2 regions of the Psychrobacillus sp. FJAT-21963 genome follow, and region 1 is predicted to be linked to the other one. Evidence: riboswitches for the same ligand, from Rfam matches in the RefSeq annotation. Region 1 holds a riboswitch; the other holds the start of a gene.

Region 1 (11,312 bases):
AATCAAATTAAACATGAACGTAAAATATTGTTGCATCCCGTATGTTTCTAGGGCTCCAATTGAATCATTAATATTAGACATGAAGTTCAACATCAAAGGAAATAAAATAAAATAACTAAAACTAATCCCAGCTAAAAACAGTAAAAAAGAGACAGGGATAAAGTAAATGGTTCCTTTTGCTTCTTTCTCTAATAGTCCTGGTTTAACGAATAACCAGATTTGGTGCATCGCGATTGGCAACGTTATTAATATAGATAGTATTAGAGCACATTTGACATAAATCATTAAACCATCTGTATATCCAAATACATTCCATTCCACGTGAGCAGCTGTAGGTTGTGACTTAAGAAATGTTAATGTCCTTGGGGCCATCCAAAATCCTAAGGCTAGAGATAGAATAAATGTGACGGCTACAATAATGAGCCTTTTTCGTAATTCTGTTAAATGTTCGACAAGCGTCAATTCTGGTTCGTGTGTCATTAGTGTGTACCACCCCATTTTCTCAAATAAAGTGAGATATTTATATGCTTAGAAAAGCATGTTTACTAAAATATAATAGTTACTACAAGAAACTGTTGTTTTGTATCATCTCACATTATACTCCAACAGTCGAATTTGTAAATAAAAGCACCTTTTATTTTTCAATTAATATAGGAAAAAAGTTTTTATATATACAAACTTTTTCTAAAACAACCAATATAAATTTGAAACTATTTATGTACATTTTAAGAAAAAATGTAGTAAATGATAAGCTCGTTTGAATATATATCCTTATTAAGGATGAATAAAATTGGCTCAGTATCATTTGGAAGATGAAAATATTAAATTAAGTCTTCTTGGTTTTATGTTAGTAGTAGATTTTGCATTGTTTTTTACTTTTAATAATAGCGTTTTTCCACGGTTTGCTTTACTTGGATCTGGTATTGGTCTATCCATTATAGTTCTTTGCTGGACAGGAAAAAAATATACTTATTTTCTTTCACCATTGTGAGTTTGTACAGAAATATTATCAATAGTTTATAATTTGCATTCTACCATTAAGTAAAAATAATATATATCTGACTAATGTTTAACTAAGTAAATAAATTAGTTTTAGGATAATTAGGAGGTTTTATTGTGTTAGTTGGAGCGCTTGGTATTCTCCTTGTATAGAAAGAGAAGGCACAACAAAAGAAGATCCAGCTACTTCAGCAGTTAACTCTTATCTACAAATGTGGGAAGCAGAAAACGTATTTGTAGTCGGAGCATCTATATTTCCTCATAATAGTAACTTTAATCTTACTAGAACAATTGGAGCACTTTCTTACCGTGCTGCAGAAGGAATTCAAACTTATTTAAAACAAGGTGGACTTCTAGTTAAATAATAATCAATAAAACTCCTAAATAGCTTGTTACAGGCAATTTAGGAGTTTATATAATAGGCTATTTGTTTAAAAGGTCACTACGCATTCGATACAGGATTCAGTGTTTGCTTTTTAACTTTTTATAGAATGTACTTTAAAACTTGCAATTTTGAATGAAACATCCCTATTTAGTAACTATCTAGAATGCTCATGCATGCAGTTCTTCTTATTAACCTTGTGCAACTTCCTCGTCTTGGTAGACTGGTACCCATCCTTCAGTTGTTACAAAGATTCGTGCTGCTACTACTTTACGGTCTTCGGCAAGTGTAAAGTAATGTGTGATATTCTCTGGAACTGAGATTAGATCTCCAGGTGATAGATGGACTTCAAAGAAATTTTCATCTTTTCCTTGAATAATAAATACTCCGTGACCGCTAACAATGTAACGAACTTCATCATCTGTATGAAGATGTTTACGTTCAAAGTTTTTTAATAGTTCATCTAAGTTTGGATTAGAGTCAGATAAAGAAATGATATCAGCTGCTTTGTACCCACGACGTTCTGATATATCATCTATTTCTGCTTTAAATGCATTTAAAATTTCTTCTTTTTCTGCATCGCTAAGATCATACTTTTCACGAAGTTGCTCTGGTAATTTTTCTATATCCCAATGCTCATAAATTACTTCTTGTTGCTCTAAAAATGCAGCAACCTCATTTTGTGCTTCAATTGTTTCATTTGTTCCTTGAATTTTAATGATAGCCATCTAAATCTTCCTCTCTTATTTTTATTTTATTTGACGTAAAGTCAACTGATACTGAAATAAAAATTCACAAGCTTCAAGTAACTTCTTTGCTTCGAAACCATCCCTACCCCAAACAGTAATACCGTGATTCCGTATAAGTACAGCTCCTTTATCACCATCTATATATGTCTGAAACTCTTCGGCGAGAAGTGGAATATGGGCATGATTTGGAATGATAGGAATAGAAAGAATTGCATCTTCTTCCCACAAATCGAAAGCTTTAATAAGTTCTTGCCCTTGAAAATCTATTTTTCCCTGATCACCGTATAATTCGGAGATGACGTTATTAGCAACTGTGTGAACATGGAGACTACAGCCCGCAGAAGTTTTAGAATAAATAGCACAGTGCAATAATGTTTCTGCAGACGGCTTTAAAATGGTATCTTCTATTGGCTCTCCATTTATATTTACATGTAAAAAGTCTTCTTTTGTTCGCTTATTCTTATCTTTTCCGCTTGCTGTAACTAAAAACTCTACTGGTTCATCATTCACCTTAATTGCTAAATTTCCACTAGTTCCCATAAACCAATCTCGTTTAGCAAGTTCGTCTTTTATATCTGCTAACTCTTCCCATCTACCACGGAGCGTTATCATGTTTGAACACCTAACCTTGTTTCAATAATAGTCATGACATCTCGAAAATTTTCGAAAGGTTCATATGGAATATTCAATTCCTTGCACTTTTCAATAAGAAAATCCCGTGCTATGACAACATCTGCTAATTTTGCAGCTTCTAAGTCAGTAATAGAATCACCAATTACAACACTTAACGAATCTTTTTCTTGGAGCTTTCGAATAATGGATGGCTTACAGCATCCGCAACCTTTGCTCGTACATAAATCATCGCAGACATGCGGAAAATTGATTTGTATTCTTTCTCCTGAGAAGTCTGCTTCATTACAATAAACCCCCGAAAAAGGACCAAACTTTTCTAGCATTGGATGAACAAAAAAATCAATTCCACCACTAACAATATAGAGAGGGATATCGTGCTTTCTTGTATAAGAAACAAAATCGGCGAATCCTTCTCTAATCTCTGCCTGATCAAGCAAGTAGCTTATAATTTGATCTTTTATAGATACAGGTAACAGAGAGAACATTTGAGCAACACCTTCTCGGATAGATTGCTTTTGCCCTAAAATATTCTCTTTGATCGGCAAGTATGCTGGGGGAGCAAATTTTTTCATAATGGATATAATATTGTCTTGGTTTGTAATGGTCCCATCAAAATCACAATAGATTACTAGCTTACTCATAATGCTTACCCCCATAGTTCCAATGCTGCTTTTAGTTCTGGAAACTGTTTTGCTGCTTCAGCATACGGAATTCCATCAAGGACTGCTGATACGGCCTGCCTAAAGGCAAGTCCTCCTCCTGTAGCGCCAGTAGGATGACCATGCACTCCACCACCTGCATTTATAATGCTGTCTATGCCAAAGTCTTCGATTAACAAAGGAACCAATCCAGGATGAATTCCAGCCGAAGGAACTGGAAAAGTTCGTTTTACTGCACTTTCTTTCGTCAATTCTTCCCCAAGTGATAGTGCAGCTGTTTTCTCCAGTGCGACGCTTCCGTATGGTGAGGGGAATAATGAAAAATCTGCCCCTGCATAACGAGTCAATTTACCAAGTAAAAGTGGTGTTGAAACTCCATAAAATGGGGATGAAGTAAAAGCACCACTATAGGCTGGATGGGCCATGAATGGCAACTGAATATCTTCATCTTCCACAAGTTCTTGAAGTACATCTAGACCATATGCATGAACATTAAATAATAGAGCATCAGCCCCAAGCTCTTTTGCCTTTTTTGCTTTTGATTTTAAATCGGATGTCCGCCCAGATAGGTTAACTGCATAAAGTGTTCGATGTCCAGTTTCCTCATACACCTGACGTAGTACTTCTTTAGCTGTAATAATTCTTTTTTCAAAAGGAGTAAGGGGGTTTTCGAAGAGAATTTCATCATCTTTTACTAAATCTACTCCACCTAGAGCTTGGTTACGTAGCTGTTCAGATAGGTAATTGATATCTCTTCCAATTACTCCTTTAAAAATACTCATCACAAGTGGACGATTATACACTCCTAGCAATTTACGAATACTTTCAATTCCGAATCTAGGTCCTGGGAAATTATCTAAAAGGTCTGATGAGAATTCCAAGTCTAGTAGCTTTACTTCACCGTCAAGCGATAGTTTGCCGAAAACAGTTGTTAATATGGCAGGTAAATCTGCAGAGAAATTAGCACTAGGATAGTTTATTTTAATCTCTGCTTTGATTTCATCTCGTTTTAGCGGATGGTGACTATTTTCAAATTCAGTTATCGATATAACATTTCCTTTATGCTTTTTTAATTGCTCTTGCTCTAGTAACGGCAAATCAGTCCAGGATCCTATAGTTAAACCGAGCGCAATTCCTTCTGCTTTTTTTTCAAAAGTTCCAGGTTTACCGTAAACCTGATAGAGAGTAGTAATTCCACTCATTTATTATCACAATCCTTTATATAACAAATTTCAACTTAGTCAATGTCGCAGCGTCTTGCCCCTTCTAAATATAAAAAACCTCTTCCAAATAAGAAGAGGTTAAAAAATTAACGACTTCTTATCTCTCAGTCTACTGACTGCAAGAATTAGCACCGTGTCCATAATGGATCGGTTGCCGGGTATCATAGGGCTCGTCCCTCCACCTGCTCTAAATAAGAAAAAGTTATTCAATTGAGTTAGTCAAATTAATAATGATTATTTCATGCAATATAAAGATTGTCAATATAGTTATTAGAATTTTTTTTGTTTTTAAAAAATGATTGACATGTGTTTTTTGAGTATGCTAGGATGATTTTCAAATAGTATAACGTTTTAATTAATAGCACTCTTATCAAGAGCAGGCAGAGGGTAATGGCCCGATGAAGCCCAGCAACCGACCGTAATACCGTTGTGAGACGGGGCGCATTTTGCGCCGAGATGAAAATCTTCTAAGGCACGGTGCTAATTCCATCAGAAAGGTAACTTTCTGAAAGATAAGAGGCGAGAGATCTCTTATTCTACGCCTCTTTCTTATGAAAGAGGCTTTTTATTTTGAAACGGAAAGGTAGAGAATAATGACGACAGCTACAAAGAGACAATATGAATCATTAACAGAAGAAAGTGCTATTTTATATGCAAAAGAACTTAACTTCTTCCCGCAAGACACAGAGTTGGAGTGTCGTGAGATAGGTGACGGTAATCTTAACTATGTATTTCATATTAAGGAATTGAACGGTGATAAGAGTCTTATTATTAAACAGGCTTTACCATACGCAAAGGTTGTCGGAGAAAGTTGGCCACTAACGTTAAAACGAGCAGTGATTGAAGCAAATGCATTAAAAAAACATGCTGAATTTGCAGCCAATCTTGTTCCGACCGTATATGCAATTGATGAGGATCTTGCGCTTACGGTAATGGAGGATTTATCTCACTTAAAAATTGCACGTGAAGGGTTGATTAAACTTGAATCATATCCAAACCTTTCAAAAGATATTGGAGAATATTTAGCTCAAACACTATTTCATACATCTGATTTTGCATTACACCCTTTTGAAAAAAAGAAACTAGTTTCAGAGTTTTCCAATCCAGAACTTTGTAAAATCACAGAAGATCTTATTTTTACAGATCCGTTTTTTGACTATGAAACAAATGACTTTGAAGCATTGTTGCAAGAAGACGTAGAAACTATTTGGAATAACGGGCGCTTAAAGCTAGAGGTTGCAAAATTAAAGAATAGCTTCATGACAGAAGCGGAAGCATTATTACATGGAGATTTGCATACAGGGAGCATCTTTGCTAGTGAAACCGAAACGAAAGTAATAGACCCAGAGTTTGCTTTTTATGGACCTATTGGCTTTGATATTGGATTGTTTTTAGCAAATCTAATCGTGCAAAATGTTACAAGAGAAGAGGATGAGCGGGGAGTTATTGTCACCCATATCAAACAAACTTGGGATGTCTTTTCGACTAAATTTTCGGAATTATGGGATAAAAAAAGTGTCGATTCCTATAAAGACACAGATGGCTATAAAGAATATGTCTTGGATAAAATTTTCCGAGATACACTAGGCTTTGCTGGATGTGAATTAATTCGTCGTACAATCGGGCTAGCACATGTGAAGGATTTGGACAGTATCGAAGATGACGAACAACGGATTAAATTCAAAAAGCAGACCTTACAAACAGGGGAAGCACTTATATTAAAACGCAAAGATATACATTCAATTGATGAAGTATTTGAATTATTAGAGGGGTTTCGCAAATGAGTATTCCATTATCGATAGAGTTGAACGACAAAGAATTTCGGATTTTGGATCAGCAAAAATTACCTCACGTAGTTGAGTATTTAACACTAGATACTTTAGAAGATGTATATGATGCTATTATCACTCTGAAGGTGAGGGGTGCACCAGCAATTGGTATTACCGCTGCATATGGATTGGCTAGAGCAGCCGAAAAGTATGAAGCAAATACATTAGAGGAATTTCATCTGCAACTCAACAGGGATTTCTTGTATTTAGCTAAATCTAGACCAACAGCTGTAAATTTAGTTTGGGCTCTAGAACGTTTAAGAAGTGCTGTTGAAAATGTAGCAAGTGTACAAGAGGCGAAGGAACTTTTGATAGAGGAAGCTATAAAAATTCATAGAGAAGACGAAGCATCCTGTAGAAATATTGGCGAATATGCGTTGTCCTTGCTTGAAGGTCAAACAAAAGTTATGACCATTTGTAATGCAGGTTCAATTGCAACCGCAAAATATGGTACTGCATTAGCACCATTCCATCTTGGGAGTGAGCGGGGAAAACAGTTTGAAGTTTATGCTTGTGAAACTAGACCTGTATTTCAAGGATCAAGGCTAACTGCGTGGGAGCTTCAGCAATCTGGAGTGGATGTAACACTTATAACAGACAGCATGGCTGCACATACAATCGGAGCAAAAGGAATCGAAGCAATTATTGTAGGGGCAGACCGGATAGCAGAAAACGGCGACACGGCAAATAAAATCGGAACACTTAACTTAGCATTATTAGCAAAAGTGTTTAACATCCCTTTTTATGTGGCAGCTCCTTCTTCCACTTTTGATTTGACCATTAAGAATGGAAAAGAGATCCCGATTGAAGAACGTCCAGCGGAAGAAATAACGCATATTGCAGGGAAACAGGTAGCTCCGAAAAATACAAAAGTATTTAATCCTGCATTCGATGTTACACCGGGTGAATACATTACAGCCATTATTACTGAAAAAGGAATTATATATCCGGAATATACAAAAAATATTCCTAGTTTAATAAATATAGAAAAGGGAGAACTCGCATGAAATCAAAAACAGCATGGCTTTTATCCGTATTATTAGTAATTGGAATTATCTTAACAGGGTGTCAACCAAAAGGGGATGCAAAAGAAGCAACAACTACTCCTGCTGATTCCGAAGCATCCGATAATCCGCTATCAGGGAAGAAAATCGCATTGGTTATGCAACAAAATCTTGGTACTTTTTCTGCTCAATACATTGAAGGTGTAAAAGAACAAGTAGAGAAATTTGGTGGGACTGTAACAGTGTTTACGTCGGAAGGCGATTTAGCAAAAATGGCTTCCAATCTAGATGCAGCTGTAAACCAAGGTGTAGATGGAATTCTGATTGATCATGGAACAAAAGAAGCGTTAAATCAAGGAGTTCAAAATGCAGTTGATAAAGGAATACCAGTCGTCGCTTTTGATGCAGGTGTGGAAGTAGAAGGAATCACAGTTTTAGAGCAAGGCGATCAAAAGATGGCTGAAATGACATTAGAAAAATTAAAAAATGATGCTAATGGTGAAGCAAATATAGTGAAAATCTGGGTAGCAGGTTTTGCACCTATGGAAAGAAGACAAGTTGCCTACGAGCAATTCTTAAATGAAAATCCAGGTATTAAAGAAATTGCAACATTTGGTGCAGCGACACAAAATACAGCATTAGACACACAATCGCAAATGGAAGCGATTCTAAAACAATACCCAAATGAAGGAGAAATCACAGCAGTTTGGGCAGCTTGGGATGAATTCGCAAAAGGTGCAGTACGCGCTATTGAGCAAGCTGGAAGAACAGATATTAAAGTTTATAGCATTGATATGAGTGATGAAGATTTACAAATGATACAAAAAGAAAATAGCCCATGGGTTGCCTCAGCGGCAGTGGATCCAATGGATATAGGACGTATTCAAGTGCGTTATTTATATCAAAAAATAAATGGTGAAACTCCTGAAGAAAAAGTTGTTTTAGAACCAGTGTTTGTGGATGCTGAAAAGCTTCCGGAGGAAACAGTGACGACAAATGACTTACATGAATATATCGAAGGCTGGGGAGCAAGCGAGCAAGGTTACACAGAAGCTTTGAAAGAGTTAGAAAATCAATAATGATACAAATGTAGCTGCCCTAAAAAGGGGGCAGCTTCTTTTTAAGAAAGCTTTAACTCATTATTGGTATGGAAGATATGAAAGGGTAGATAGCTATTCTATAAGCATTCGGGCAGGTCGTTATCATGAGCCTAGCGCATCCTACATCTCAGCAGAACGTCCATGCGGCTGACAAGGCGCGAATGCCAGTGAACTCTATTTGATAGGTTAAAGTATTATCCAATTAATGTTTGAAAATAAATAGTTCTTAATACAGATAGAGGCAAGCCACATCCGTGTTTCTACACCAATGCGGCTGGAATAGGGAGAATGCAAAAGTCTTCTTTGATAGACAGTAAAGTTGATTGTTAAATGATTAGATTAAATGCAAATCCTACAATCATTTTATTAACAATAGAAACGGTGATTCTCTAGGATGTGCGCCTTACAAGTTGCATGAGCGATTCATCCTGCGGAGGCTCATACGTAGCGTGCGGCAAGCGCACATCCGTGTCTTCCTCTATAACGTAAAACACTTCAAATACAATTCATTAAGAATAACAAGGCCAACTAGTTAAAATTCAACTGGTATATTGCCTTAAGAAAGGAGATCATCATGGCTAATCCTTTTCTTTCTATGACTTCCATACGTAAATCATTTGGAAATGTGAAGGCACTAGAAGAGGCCGAATTTCATCTAGAAAAAGGGGAAGTACATGCATTGCTAGGTGTTAATGGAGCAGGTAAAAGCACGCTTATTAAAATTTTATCCGGCGTATATAAGCAAGATGACGGTGAAATAGTTTTAGAAGGTAGTAGTGTTCGGCTTCGTTCCCCGAAAGCAGCAAAGGAACACGGTATCTATTGTGTTTATCAAGAGGTGGATACAGCAATCGTTTCGGAATTATCGGTCGCAGAAAATATTATGCTAGATAAAATCGCTACGAATAATAATTTGTTTTTATCCACATCCAAGCTACAAACGGAAGCTAAAAAAGCACTGAAGCATTTGCAAGTAGAAAACATTGCTGTCAATCAACCGGCATTTAAACTTACATTAGCTGAAAAACAATTAGTATTAATTGCACGAGCTCTTGTAAGCTCGGCAAAGATAATTATTTTTGATGAACCAACTGCCCCTTTGTCTCTCCACGAATCCAAAAAGCTTTTTTCGGTAATTGATCATCTGAAATCGCAAGGAGTCGGCTGTATATTTATCTCTCATCGTCTTCCAGAAGTATTTGAAATCAGTGATCGAATCACTGTAATGCGAGATGGAAAGCTTGTAAAAGTTTTTAACACAGAAACTACTCAACAGAATGAGATTATTGAAGCGATGCTAGGAGTATCTTTTAATATAGAACAGGCAGATACAAATCATACTTTAGGAGAAAAAATCCTACAGGTTAAAGAATTATCGGATGGACAGAAATTAAAGGAGCTTTCCTTTACTGTTTCTGAAGGGGAGATTGTTAGTATTGTAGGCCTTGTAGGAGCAGGAAAAACGGAGCTAGCTAAAGCCTTATTTGGCTTGGGATCATTAGTAAAAGGTAGTGTGAACCTTTCGGGCAAAGAGTTAAAAGCGAAACATCCAGCAGACGCCATTCGAGCAGGAATGGCACTAATTCCAGAGGAACGCAGAAAAGAAGGCTTATTTGTACATGAGTCGTTACAAACGAATTCTTCCTTTCCGAATTTAAAGAAATTTTCACGGCTTCTGTTTATGGATAAAGCTGCTGAACGCAACTTTGCAAAGGACATCATCAATCGCTTAAAAATTAAAACGGATCATACGGAAACACCACTTGTGCATTTAAGTGGAGGAAATCAGCAAAAAGTAGTAATCGGAAAATGGATGTCGCGCAACTCTAAAGTGTATTTATTTGATGAGCCGACTAAAGGTGTTGATATTGGAGCGAAAAAGGACATTTTTAATTTAATTCGTGAGCTGGCGAATAATGGTAAAGGGTGTCTATATTTTTCGAGTGAGATTCAAGAAGCAATTGGTATTTCCGATCGACTTCTAGTTATGTATAACGGTCAAATCGTGAAGGAGTTTTCACGTGAGGATGCGACCCAAGAAAGGATTTTGTTGTATGCAAGCGGTGGAAAAGAAGAGTAAGGTCAAAGAAAGAGGAATTCAATTTCTATTTAAATATGGTGCAATTGCCTTGCTATTGATAATTATATTGTACTTTAGCACTATAAGCAGTGCCTTTTTTACATATGGAAATTTCACAGATATATTACGTTCCATTTCCATTGTAACGCTCTTAGCATTAGGAGTTACCTTTACGCTAGTAGTAGGAGGTTTCGATTTATCAGTAGGTTCTACGATGTCTCTATCTACTGTCATTACTGCTTCGTTAATGGTGTGGTATGAGATGCCGCTTTGGCTCGTACTAATCTTACCTATTGTAATAGGAGTGTTGGTTGGATTATTGAACAGTTTTCTTATTGTAGTTTTAGGAATTCCAGATTTACTTGCAACGTTAAGTATGATGTATATAGTGGCGGGCTTTCACCGTACATATACAGAAGGATACTCGATATACAATAATATGCCGCTTACTTCTGGAGGGACGGCACCGGGGCAATTCTCTGAAGCATTTCTTTGGATTGGCCAAGGGAGAATGCTCGGATTACCAGTTCCAGTTTGGATAATGCTTGTCCTAGTAATTATCGCTTATGTTGTACTTAACCATACTCGTTGGGGACGTGTTTTGTATATGACGGGTGGAAATGCTGAGGCTGCAACATTGTCAGGAGTGAATAC
Region 2 (11,312 bases), on a different contig from region 1:
TTAATTAGTATTTATCTTGGTTTTGATATTCCAGATGAACAGCTACCAGCTGATGGAACTGGGTTTATCGTTTCGGAAAACAGTGACGTGAAATGTAATGCTTGTACTTGGACTAGCCGAAAATGGAAGCATACATCTGCAAACGGTAATTTACTTGTACGAATGTTTTACAAAAGCTCCAATCCAGTTTTTGAAAGCATGAAGCATATGAGTGAAGAAGAGCTAGTGGAAGTAGCTTTACAAGATATTGACAAGAGCCTGAAACTAAACGGCAAGCCTCAAGTTGTGGAAGTAACTAAATGGAACGATTTAATGCCAAACTATCATATGGAACATGGAGAAGCGATAAAATCATTGAATCAGAAATTATCATCTATGCTTCCAAATGTAGTACTTGCTGGATGCTCGTATTATGGAGTAGGTATTGGCGCTTGCATTAAAAATGGTAAGGAAACGGCGGAAATGATTGCAGCGAGAATTTAATTTAAGGAGTAATTCCCGGACCAAAATTTAATTTTGGTCCTTTTTTTATTGTAGGAATGAAATTGATGGTGTTTTAGAGTAATTTACAAATTTTGTATATATGATACGATGCGATTGGGGGTGTTTAAATTAAATGATTGTAAAAACTCGAGCGCATGAATTTAGCTATATTGCTTTGAAGTCATTAGATAGACGTTTACCGAAAATACACGACATGAAAGAGTTGATTCACTCTAAAATGCACATGGCGAAGGCTGGAATATACGGGGAAGAAAGAATGGATGGGGTTTTTCAGAAGTATTCTTTTCCGTTCCAATACTTGGTGTTTCAAGATGTGAGCTTGGAATCGTACGGCAAGTTTCAAATAGATACGGTATTTTTGACGCAGTACTTTGCGGTGGTATTAGAGAGTAAAAATATAAGTGGAAGTTTGCGGTTTAAGCAAAATCCTTCCCAGCTTGAGCGAGAGAATGAAGAGGGTAAAGTCGATGTATTTGAGAGTCCAGAAGTACAGATTGAACGGAATATTTATTTACTGGAAGATTGGTTAAGATTGCAAGGTGTGAGTATTCCTGTTCATGGTGTCATCGTGTTGACGAATTCAAGGGTGAAGGTGGTAGAGCCATCTATCAATTATCCAACGATACTTTATTCGACGATTCCCGTATTTTTGCGGAATATGACTCGAGAGAAAGTATGCCTGAAAGTGCCAGCAATGCATGAATTAGCAAAGAAAATGGTTGCTTGTCATCAAGTGTACTTTCCATTTCCACTGTGCAGTCGATGGAGCATTAATCCAAATGATTTGCTGACCGGGGTCTATTGTGAAAAGTGTGAGACGCATGGGATGACGAAAAAGAAAAACGGCTGGAACTGTTTAAGGTGTGGTCACGTAGATCGCTTGGCGCATGAAAAGGCGATGCGTGATTGGTTTATGCTAATCGGGGATAGTATTAATAATCGGCAATGTAGATATTTTCTTAAATTGGATTCTTATCAGGCCGCATCTCGCATATTAAATTCTATGGGGCTATCGAGAGAGGGTCCATCTAAACGTAACACAATTTATAAGTGGAATTGGTCTTAAATTGATGAATCGGATGATAAAGAGTGAAAATCGGATAATAAGTCGAGATAATCGGATAATAACAAGTGAAAATCGGATAATAAGTCGAGATAATCGGATAATAACACATGATAATCGGATAATAACCGCCAAATATCGGATAATAAAAACAATCTTAAGATGCAAGAAAATTCAATCTACGTCTTGACGCTTTAGTTGAATAAAGGTACGATAAGTCTAATAAAAAATTGAATATTGAATTCTTATCAAGAGAAGCTGAGGGACTGGCCCTGTGAAGCTTCAGCAACCAGCCGTTTGGTCAGGTGCTAATTCCAGCAGATGCTTATGTGTCTGATAGATGAGAAGGGACGAATTTTACATACTCGTAAAGCCTTCTTTTCATGGAAGGCTTTTTTTTATTTTAGAGAGGATGAATGTGAATGGGTTTATTAGAGAAGCTGCAAACGAATGTTTTGACTGCTGACGGAGCGATGGGGACGCTGCTTTATTCATATGGAATTGATTATTGTAACGAAGAATTAAACATCCAGAAGCCTGAGATTATTGAGAAAATTCACCAGGACTATATAGTTGCAGGCGCGGATATCATTCAGACGAATACGTATGGTGCAAATGCGATTAAACTGGCGCGGTACGGACTAGAAAATCAAATGAAAGAAATCAATGAAGCGGCGATCCAAATCGCAAAAAGAGCAGCTGCCCCTGGTGGTCAATTTGTGCTTGGTACGATTGGTGGTATACGCGGTATTCGGAAGAGTGATGCGACTATTGATGAAATTATCGCAACGGTTAATCAACAAGCTACCCAACTACTATCAGGAAATCCAGATGGATTATTACTAGAAACGTACTATGATTTTGAAGAGCTTTCCGCAACGGTTACGCATCTAAGAAAGCTGACAGATACACCGATCATTGCACAAGTATCGATGCATGAGCCAGGTATCTTGCAAAACGGTTTATCGCTAAATGATGCATTACATCAACTAGAGGCATTAGGAGCAAGTATTGTAGGAGTCAATTGTCGACTTGGTCCTCATCATACAATTCAAGCGTTCGAAGGGGTGACTCTAACAGAAAAAGCATTTCTATCAGCTTATCCAAATGCAAGTTTACTTGATGTAGAGGATGGCCGTATTGTTTACGAATCTGAGGCAGATTATTTTGGAAAAGCAGCGTTATACCTTCGCGAAGCAGGAGTTCGTTTAATAGGCGGTTGCTGTGGGACAACACCAAAACATATTGAAGCCGTGAAAAAAAGAATTGGAACTCTACCACCAATTACAAATAAAATCGTAACGCCTAGAAAGCCAATAATCATTCAGGAAGCAGAACCAACTGTCAATCAACCACTACATGAAAAAGCAAAAACCGAAAGAACAATCATCGTGGAACTAGATACGCCACGCCATTTAGACACTACTACTTTTATGGAAGGTGCAGAGAAGCTGAATGCAGCTGGAATTGATGCAGTAACGATGGCAGATAACTCACTTGCATCTCCTCGTATTAGCAATATGGCTATGGGCTCGATGTTAAAATTGCAAAATAATATTCGTCCTCTAGCTCATATTACATGTCGTGACCGCAATTTGATTGGCTTACAATCACATTTAATGGGTCTGGATGCACTTGGAATTCATGATATATTGGCTGTTACAGGTGATCCTACCAAAATAGGAGATTTTCCTGGAGCAACCAGTGTATATGACGTATCAAGTTTAGAGTTACTCCAATTAATAAAACAGCTAAATGAAGGTGTTTCATTCTCAGGAAAATCACTTCGAAAAAAAGCCAACTTCTCTGTGGCAGCTGCCTTTAATCCCAACGTTCGCGTACTGGATCGTGCTGTTAAAAGACTAGAGAAGAAAATAGAGTGTGGAGCTGATTATTTCATTACCCAGCCCGTTTATTCGAAAGAAAAAATGGAGGAAATCTATGAAGCGACGAAACACTTGTCCTCTCCTATTTTCCTTGGGATTATGCCACTTACAAATAGTCGTAATTCTGAGTTCCTGCACAATGAAGTACCAGGTATTAAATTATCAGATGAAGTGTTAGAACGCATGCGTGCTTGTGGAGAAGATAAAGAGCGTTCTACTGAGGAAGGTATACAGATTGCAAAAGAGCTTATTGACACTGCAGCGGAGTTATTTAATGGTATTTACATCATTACGCCATTTTTCCGTGTGGATATGTCACTTGAATTGATTCGCCATATTAAAGAGATTGACGGAAAGAAAGCGAGAGAAAACAGTTATGTCCAAACATCTAATTGAACAGGAACTTCAAAAAAGAATTCTTATTATTGATGGCGCAATGGGAACGATGATCCAAAACGCGAATCTAACTCAAAAGGATTTCGGTGGAGAAGAATACGAGGGATGTAATGAGTATTTAAACGTTATCACTCCAACTGTCATTGAACAAATTCATCGGGAATATTTAGAGGCAGGTGCAGATATAATTTGTACCAATACGTTTGGGGGAACACCAGTCGTGTTAAATGAATATGATCTAGGTGACCAAGCGCATGAAATCAACCTTCGTGCAGTGCAGCTTGCGAAGAAGGTTGCAATTGAATTATCTACTCCCGACTGGCCGAGATTTGTGGCTGGTGCAATTGGACCGACAACAAAAACATTGTCTGTAACTGGTGGAATAACCTTCGATGAGTTAACAAATGACTTTTACATACAAGCAAAGGCATTAGTCGAAGGTGGCTCCGATGTTATCCTATTGGAAACAAGTCAGGATATGCTAAACGTGAAGGCCGCAACCATTGGTATACAACAAGCATTTACAGAAACGGGGAAAGAGCTTCCTATCATGATATCTGGAACAATCGAGCCAATGGGAACGACACTTGCGGGTCAAAGTATTGAAGCATTCTACATTTCAATTGAACATATTAAACCACTCTCTGTGGGACTCAACTGTGCAACAGGACCAGAATTTATGACGGATCATATTCGCTCCCTTTCTGAGTTATCAGATGGATATGTAAGCTGTTATCCAAATGCAGGATTACCGGATGAAGAAGGACATTACCATGAATCACCTGAATCGCTTTCGAAGAAGTTAAAAGGCTTTGCAGAAAAAGGATGGTTAAATGTTGTAGGTGGATGTTGCGGAACTACTCCAGCCCATATTCAAGCAGTTCGCGAAGCAGTGAAAGATATTGCACCTCGTAAGCCAGCTGAAACAGGCCATGGTCATGTAGTTTCAGGTATTGAACCGTTATTATATGACGAAACAATGCGTCCACTCTTAATAGGGGAAAGAACAAATGTGATTGGTTCGAGAAAATTTAAACGACTTATAGTAGAAGAAAAGTTTGAAGAAGCTTCCGAAATTGCTCGTGCACAAGTAAAAGGTGGTGCTCACGTCATCGATATTTGTCTTGCTAACCCTGACAGAGATGAATTATCTGACATGACTAATTTCATGAAGGAAGTTGTGAAAAAAGTGAAAGTGCCACTTGTCATTGATTCCACTGATGAAAATGTAATTGAAGAGGCATTGAAATATTCACAAGGTAAAACAATTATTAACTCGATCAATCTAGAGGATGGCGAAGAGCGTTTTGACGCTGTAATGCCACTTGTAAAAAAATATGGAGCAGCTGTAGTAGTTGGAACAATTGATGAAGTGGGAATGGCGGTTACACGTGAACGTAAGTTGGAGATTGCAGAACGTTCCTATGATTTGCTCGTAAATAAATGGGGACTTGCACCAGAAGATATCATTTTTGATCCACTAGTTTTCCCAGTAGGTACAGGAGATCAACAATATATTGGATCAGCTGTGGAAACAATAGAAGGAATTCGTTTAATCAAAGATAAGATGCCTCGCTCACTAACTATTTTAGGAGTAAGTAATGTTTCATTCGGTCTACCACCAGTTGGGCGAGAAGTGCTCAATGCTGTTTATTTGTATCATTGCACACAAGCAGGGCTTGATTATGCAATTGTAAACACAGAAAAACTAGAACGATATGCATCTATTCCTGAACATGAAATTGCGATGGCAAATGAACTGTTATTTACAACAACAGATAAAACATTAGCTGATTTTACTGACTTTTATCGAGACAAAAAGAAAGAAAAGACAGAAGCGGATATCCCAAAAACGGTACCCGAACGTCTTGCTTATTATATTGTGGAAGGTACGAAGGAAGGGCTTATTCCAGATCTGGAAGCAGCACTTAAAATGTATGATACCCCATTAGAAGTTATAAATGGTCCATTGATGGAAGGTATGTCTGAAGTAGGGCGTCTTTTTAATGACAATCAATTGATAGTGGCAGAAGTGCTACAAAGTGCTGGTGTGATGAAGGCTTCGGTTGCTTATTTGGAACAGTTTATGGAAAAGAAAGAAGATGACTCTGGTAAAGGGAAAATCGTTCTTGCGACTGTAAAAGGGGATGTACACGACATTGGAAAAAACTTGGTCGATATCATATTAAGCAATAACGGATATAAAGTAATCGACGTTGGAATAAAAGTAACCCCTGCCACTTTAATAGAAGTTATTCGAAAAGAAAAGCCAGATATCGTAGGTCTATCAGGGCTTCTCGTAAAGTCTGCTCAACAAATGGTTATTACCGCACAAGACTTTAAAGAAGCAGGTATTGAAGTACCTATGCTTGTAGGAGGAGCTGCTCTATCTCGTCGTTTTACAGAAACGAAAATTTCGGCTGAGTACGACGGACCTGTCCTATATGCAAAAGATGCGATGCAAGGATTAGAGCTAGCAAATCGTCTACAAAATGATGAAGATAAATCCGTTTTACTGGAGGAATTAATAACGCAACAAGAAAAACGGAAAGTAGCAGAAGCTGCACGGGCTTCCAAACAAGCTGTAGCTGTTTTAACGAAACCAGTCAAAACAGTGCGTGAAGATGTCCAAGTATTTAACCCTAAAGACTTACGTCGACACGTTTTAAAAGATTATTCAGTGTCACACTTATATCCATACGTTAATATGCGAACGCTGATCGGGCATCACTTAGGCTTAAAGGGGTATAGTGATAAATTATTAGAACAAGGCGACGAGCGTGCGGTGGAGTTACATGAACTAGTAACCGAATTTCTAGGAGCTAGCATTTTAAAACCATCTGGTATGTATCAATTTTTCCCTGCACAATCAGATGGCGATGATGTAGTAATCTATGATCCAGCGGATGCCAAAACAGAAATTGAACGATATAGGTTCCCTCGTCAATCTGTAGAACCATACCTTTGCTTAGCGGACTACTTGAAATCCGTCGAAAGTGGTGAAATGGATTATGTCGCATTCATGCTCGTTACTGCAGGACATGGTGTTCGGGAAGCGGCTAATAAACTAAAAGAACAAGGGAAGTTTTTAGAAAGTCATGCATTGCAGGCAACTGCACTGGAACTGGCAGAAGGATTTGCGGAACGTATTCACCAGGAAATCCGAGATCAATGGGGCTTCCCAGATGCAACTGATTTTACAATGCGTGACCGGTTCGCAGCAAAATACCAAGGACAACGCTTCTCTTTTGGCTACCCTGCTTGTCCAAATTTAGAAGATCAAGCAAAATTGTTTGGACTTCTTAAACCAGAGGACATCGGTGTGCAATTAACCGAAGAGTTCATGATGGAGCCGGAAGCATCAGTCTCTGCCATCGTATTCGCACATCCAGATGCGAGATATTTTGTAGTCGACTAAAAAATGAAACACCGCCAAATGATGGCAGTGTCAGACTGCAGAAAAGGAATTTGGCTAATTGTTCTTGTTTCATTAACTTGAGATTCTGTCTAAATTTCCTATTAACTCAGGATTCCTAAGTATATAGAAAATAATCAGGTAGCATTTTATTGGTTTGGAGAAGCGTCCGATCGAGATCGACTCCTGCGGGAAAAGCGAGACAGACAAGAACCTGCAGGAGCGTAGCGAGTGCGCTGAAAAAGTCTATAGAATTTGAATTTACTTAATAATGTCATCCGATAAATAAGAAAATCGTTGAAACGGCTCCCTTTCCGCGGACGTTGCCTTAGCCTCCTCGCTGCACTGCGGGGTCATCGGCTAACGCTATCCCCGCAGGAGTGTCGCCTTTTTCAACGATTTTCTATAAATACTATTTGAAAAATTTAAGTGATATAAATTTACTCTATTAATAGCATGATGGTTTTCTAATTGAAAAGCGGATAATAGTTGATTGGAGTGGAAGGTGGCGACTCCAGCCGGAATAGCAAATGTTTTCTGCACCGATAGCGAAGCGTCAGGTGCATGAGATGAAGACCCTGGACTGAGCGTAGCGAAATTAATTTTTGCGACGAGCTTGCGCAGGAGCATTGTTTTTTGCGACGAGCTTTGCGCAGGAGCAAGGGAAGCGGCTGAAACCATGCCGGCGGAAAGCGTCCGCCTGGAACGGAAATCAACGGGACCCTGATAAAAAGCGAACATGGGAACGAATGCAGTTCCCATACATGCTAAGAGATACCTTGAAAAGTTTTTCAGTGGACTCAGCCTAAGGAAGTAAGGCTATTGGCTCATGTCAAATGGATAGCAATCTAAGTTCGCGACGTCCTACGGCTACGATTGCATGACCCACATCCCGTGGATCCAAGTGGCGCGGCGCTCGTCCGCGGAAAGCTTTCGGAAAACCATCTATCCTTTATAAAGATAAATTCGAGTTTGTCTAAAGTATCACACCGCCAACAGGTTTGGCGGTATTTTTTTGAGGAAAAATGTGAATTGCTCAATCTTTGCGCAAGATAGCTCAATCTTTCTAGCGAATCGCTCAATCTTTGAACAAAAACACTCATTGATTGTTGTGAATCGATCAATCTCCTAATTACTTGCTTTTATTGAACAAGCTCCTTGTCACTTTTTACTCTCTTCAATTGTGCCACGATAATGACGCTTATAATGACAAGTAAAAACCAGGAGCTGATTTTACCGATGTGGACAAGGGACCATGCAGCTTCTTGGTTTGGATATTGCCATGCACCAAAGAATGTGGTGATATTTTCAGCAATCCAAATAAAGAAACCAATTAAAATGAAGGAGAGAATCATCGGCATTTTATAGATTTTATCGTTGATCTGGAAGGTGACGATTGTTCGGAAGAAAATAATAAAGAGTAATCCCTTCAACCACCAACGAATGTCATAGGTAAAGTGATGAGCAAAGAAATTAAGATAAATAAGAATGCTAATACTGACTGCCCAAAAGGACTTTGGCCAATGATAAATATGTAAATCTAAATGACGCCAACTTTGACAAATGTAACTCGCGACGCTCGCATACATGAAACCACTATACAGTGGGACACCAAAAACCTTACTATATGCTTCCTCTGGATAACTCCAAGAACCCATATGGACTTTATATAATTCCAGGGCTAGACCAATTACATGAAATAAACATATGACTTTGAACTCATCGATTGTTTCTAATTTAGAGACAAGCATGAATACTTGAGCAGCAATACAAATTATTAAAATTAAATCATATCTTGGTAAAAATGGAGTATCTACATATTTCGAAAAGGCCAGAGCTGCAAATATGATTACCGGAAAAATACAAGAAATTGCTTGTAAATAAACAAATCGTAAAAAGTTTTTCATAAGCCAACCTCGGCTTTCTTCAAAAGTTTGTATTGCTTACCATATGGACGAAAAGCATATGCTCAGGTTTCTTGTTCAACCGTATATAGACAAATCGCTTATTCTTACCTAGACACTTTATCCCGACTTGCATAATTTATAGAGATTTTATTAAATCATTAGGAGTGAAGTGGAATGTTTTTGCCATTTGGAGATGGATATCGAGACGGAGGTCGGGACCGAGACCGAGACCGAGATTACCCAAGATACCCAAGATATCCTAGATATCCGCAGTATCCTTATCCAAGATATCCAAGATATCCGTATTATCCATACTATCCTTATTATCCGTACTTTCCATATTATCCTTATTATCCGGGATATGGCTATCCAGGATATCAAGGAAGATACGGTTATTGAGAAATTTTTTCGTGAATCTGATTTCCAGTTAAGAGAGGGGAAATTCCCCTTTCTTTTTAATAGCTTAATAAGAATGGACAACCTAGAAAATAATATAAAAGCAGGTATTTTAGGAAGGACGTCGAAGGTTTATAGGAATTAATTATTAGGAGGAATTTTTATTTTATTTTTAATGATACCAATAATTATCGTAATGATTGGTTTGTATTGTATTACATTAGCACTTTGGGAAATCAGAGTAGGTGCTGATCGAAAAAAATATATAACTTATATGTTCACAGGTTTAGTATTAATTTTTATAGTTCCTAAATTGTTAGTGGGGGAAATTTAACATAATGACATTAGACAATTTTGAAGAATATGATAATCCTATTTTGTATGATCTTGAAAATAACGCCTATTCAGATGATGTGAAATTCTTAACGAAATGGGCTGCTAAAACAGAAGGAATAATAATAGATTTGGCTTGTGGAACGGGTAGAGCAACTATTCCATTGGCCAAGGAAGGATATAAACTAATTGGAGTAGACCTACATAGTGGTATGTTAAACGAGGCAAAAAAGAAAGCATCGGATCTAAATTTACAAGTTGATTGGATCGAACAAGATTGTTCCGAATTAGAATTGAATGTAAAAAGTAATTTGATATTCTCTGTTGGAAACTCTTTTCAACATTTCCTTACAAATGACGATCAAGATGGATTGTTGACCTCTATAAATAAGCATCTAGAAACCAAAGGAATCTTCATTTTTGGAACAAGATTTCCAACTGCAGAGGAATTGTTACAACCAAACACAGAAGAATATTGGAAAACTTATACGGATAAGGAAACTCACCATAAAGTAGATGTATACACGATTAGTAGATATGAGTCCTTAAACCAAGTGCAACATTACACAACGATAAGAAGATATAAAGATCAAATTGGAGAAATAGTGAAAGAGGTAAAAACAAATATTAGTTTAAGGTATGTGTTTCCAAAGGAAATGGAGCGACTATTATTTTCAAATGGATTTGAAATTCTTCATGTGTACAAGGATTGGAATGAAACACCTTTGACAGATGATGATAGCGAACAAATGATTTATGTTTGCCAAAAAATAAAATAGTACAATGGAGGTTAATATGGGTTATATCGAGGAATTACGTAAGACAGTTGGAAATCAACCCCTCATATTAGTTGGAGTTGCAGTTGCAGTGATTAATGAACAAGGGGAATTCTTATTGCAAAAAAGACAAGATGGATTATGGGGTGTTCCAGGAGGTTTTATCGAACTAGGGGAATCAACTGAGGAAGCTGGAAGAAGAGAAGTTTTGGAAGAAACGGGATTAGAAGTAGGTAAACTTGATTTAGTAGGTGTTTTCTCTGGAAAACAGTATTTTGTTCAATTATCAAATGGGGATGAATTCTATCCAGTGACAATTGCTTATATGACAAACGAATTAAAGGGTGGGAGTTTAAAGGCAGACGGTGAAGAAACTGTGGAAGTTCAGTTTTTTAAAGTAACGGAACTACCGGAAGGGCTCAATCCGCTCATTAAAAATCTTATAAAGCAACATTCTTTATCTCTTTAAAATACAGAATGGAATGGAGATTTAATGTCAGAAAATATACAAGAACTTACTTACAAAGAGCAGTGGTTAGAAGCCTTTCAAGTTATGAAACAGTTAAGAACAGAGTTGACAGAGGATACCTATCTAGAGTTACTTCAAGAAATGAAAAAAGACGGTTATACTTTGTA

What was found. A riboswitch is a leader RNA that binds a small molecule or an ion and turns the genes downstream of it on or off. The one in region 1 is predicted to bind S-adenosylmethionine.
Region 2: it holds a riboswitch for S-adenosylmethionine, as region 1 does, so the genes downstream of both, AN959_RS10515 (bifunctional homocysteine S-methyltransferase/methylenetetrahydrofolate reductase) here and mtnW (2,3-diketo-5-methylthiopentyl-1-phosphate enolase) in region 1, are expected to answer to the same signal.

The regions. Positions count from the first base shown of each region.
Region 1 covers NZ_LJIY01000005.1:136,756-148,067, reverse strand. The annotation lists gene tatC (twin-arginine translocase subunit TatC) at 1-480, opposite strand, end outside; gene AN959_RS13155 (hypothetical protein) at 791-991, shown strand; partial or broken gene AN959_RS20720 (GMC oxidoreductase) at 1,176-1,364, shown strand; gene AN959_RS13150 (acireductone dioxygenase) at 1,573-2,109, opposite strand; gene AN959_RS13145 (methylthioribulose 1-phosphate dehydratase) at 2,131-2,742, opposite strand; gene AN959_RS13140 (2-hydroxy-3-keto-5-methylthiopentenyl-1-phosphate phosphatase) at 2,739-3,404, opposite strand; gene mtnW (2,3-diketo-5-methylthiopentyl-1-phosphate enolase) at 3,410-4,624, opposite strand; SAM riboswitch class I at 4,740-4,843, opposite strand; SAM riboswitch class I at 5,010-5,164, shown strand; gene mtnK (S-methyl-5-thioribose kinase) at 5,239-6,429, shown strand; gene mtnA (S-methyl-5-thioribose-1-phosphate isomerase) at 6,426-7,481, shown strand; gene AN959_RS13120 (sugar ABC transporter substrate-binding protein) at 7,478-8,557, shown strand; gene AN959_RS13115 (sugar ABC transporter ATP-binding protein) at 9,153-10,658, shown strand; gene AN959_RS13110 (ABC transporter permease) at 10,633-11,312, shown strand, end outside.
Region 2 covers NZ_LJIY01000003.1:177,764-189,075, forward strand. The annotation lists gene AN959_RS10505 (protoporphyrinogen oxidase) at 1-483, shown strand, start outside; gene AN959_RS10510 (nuclease-related domain-containing protein) at 617-1,570, shown strand; SAM riboswitch class I at 1,810-1,914, shown strand; gene AN959_RS10515 (bifunctional homocysteine S-methyltransferase/methylenetetrahydrofolate reductase) at 1,990-3,849, shown strand; gene metH (methionine synthase) at 3,830-7,267, shown strand; gene AN959_RS10525 (hypothetical protein) at 7,631-8,026, opposite strand; gene AN959_RS10530 (DUF817 domain-containing protein) at 8,407-9,171, opposite strand; gene AN959_RS20690 (hypothetical protein) at 9,346-9,570, shown strand; gene AN959_RS10540 (class I SAM-dependent methyltransferase) at 9,906-10,679, shown strand; gene AN959_RS10545 (NUDIX hydrolase) at 10,696-11,145, shown strand; gene AN959_RS10550 (GNAT family N-acetyltransferase) at 11,170-11,312, shown strand, end outside.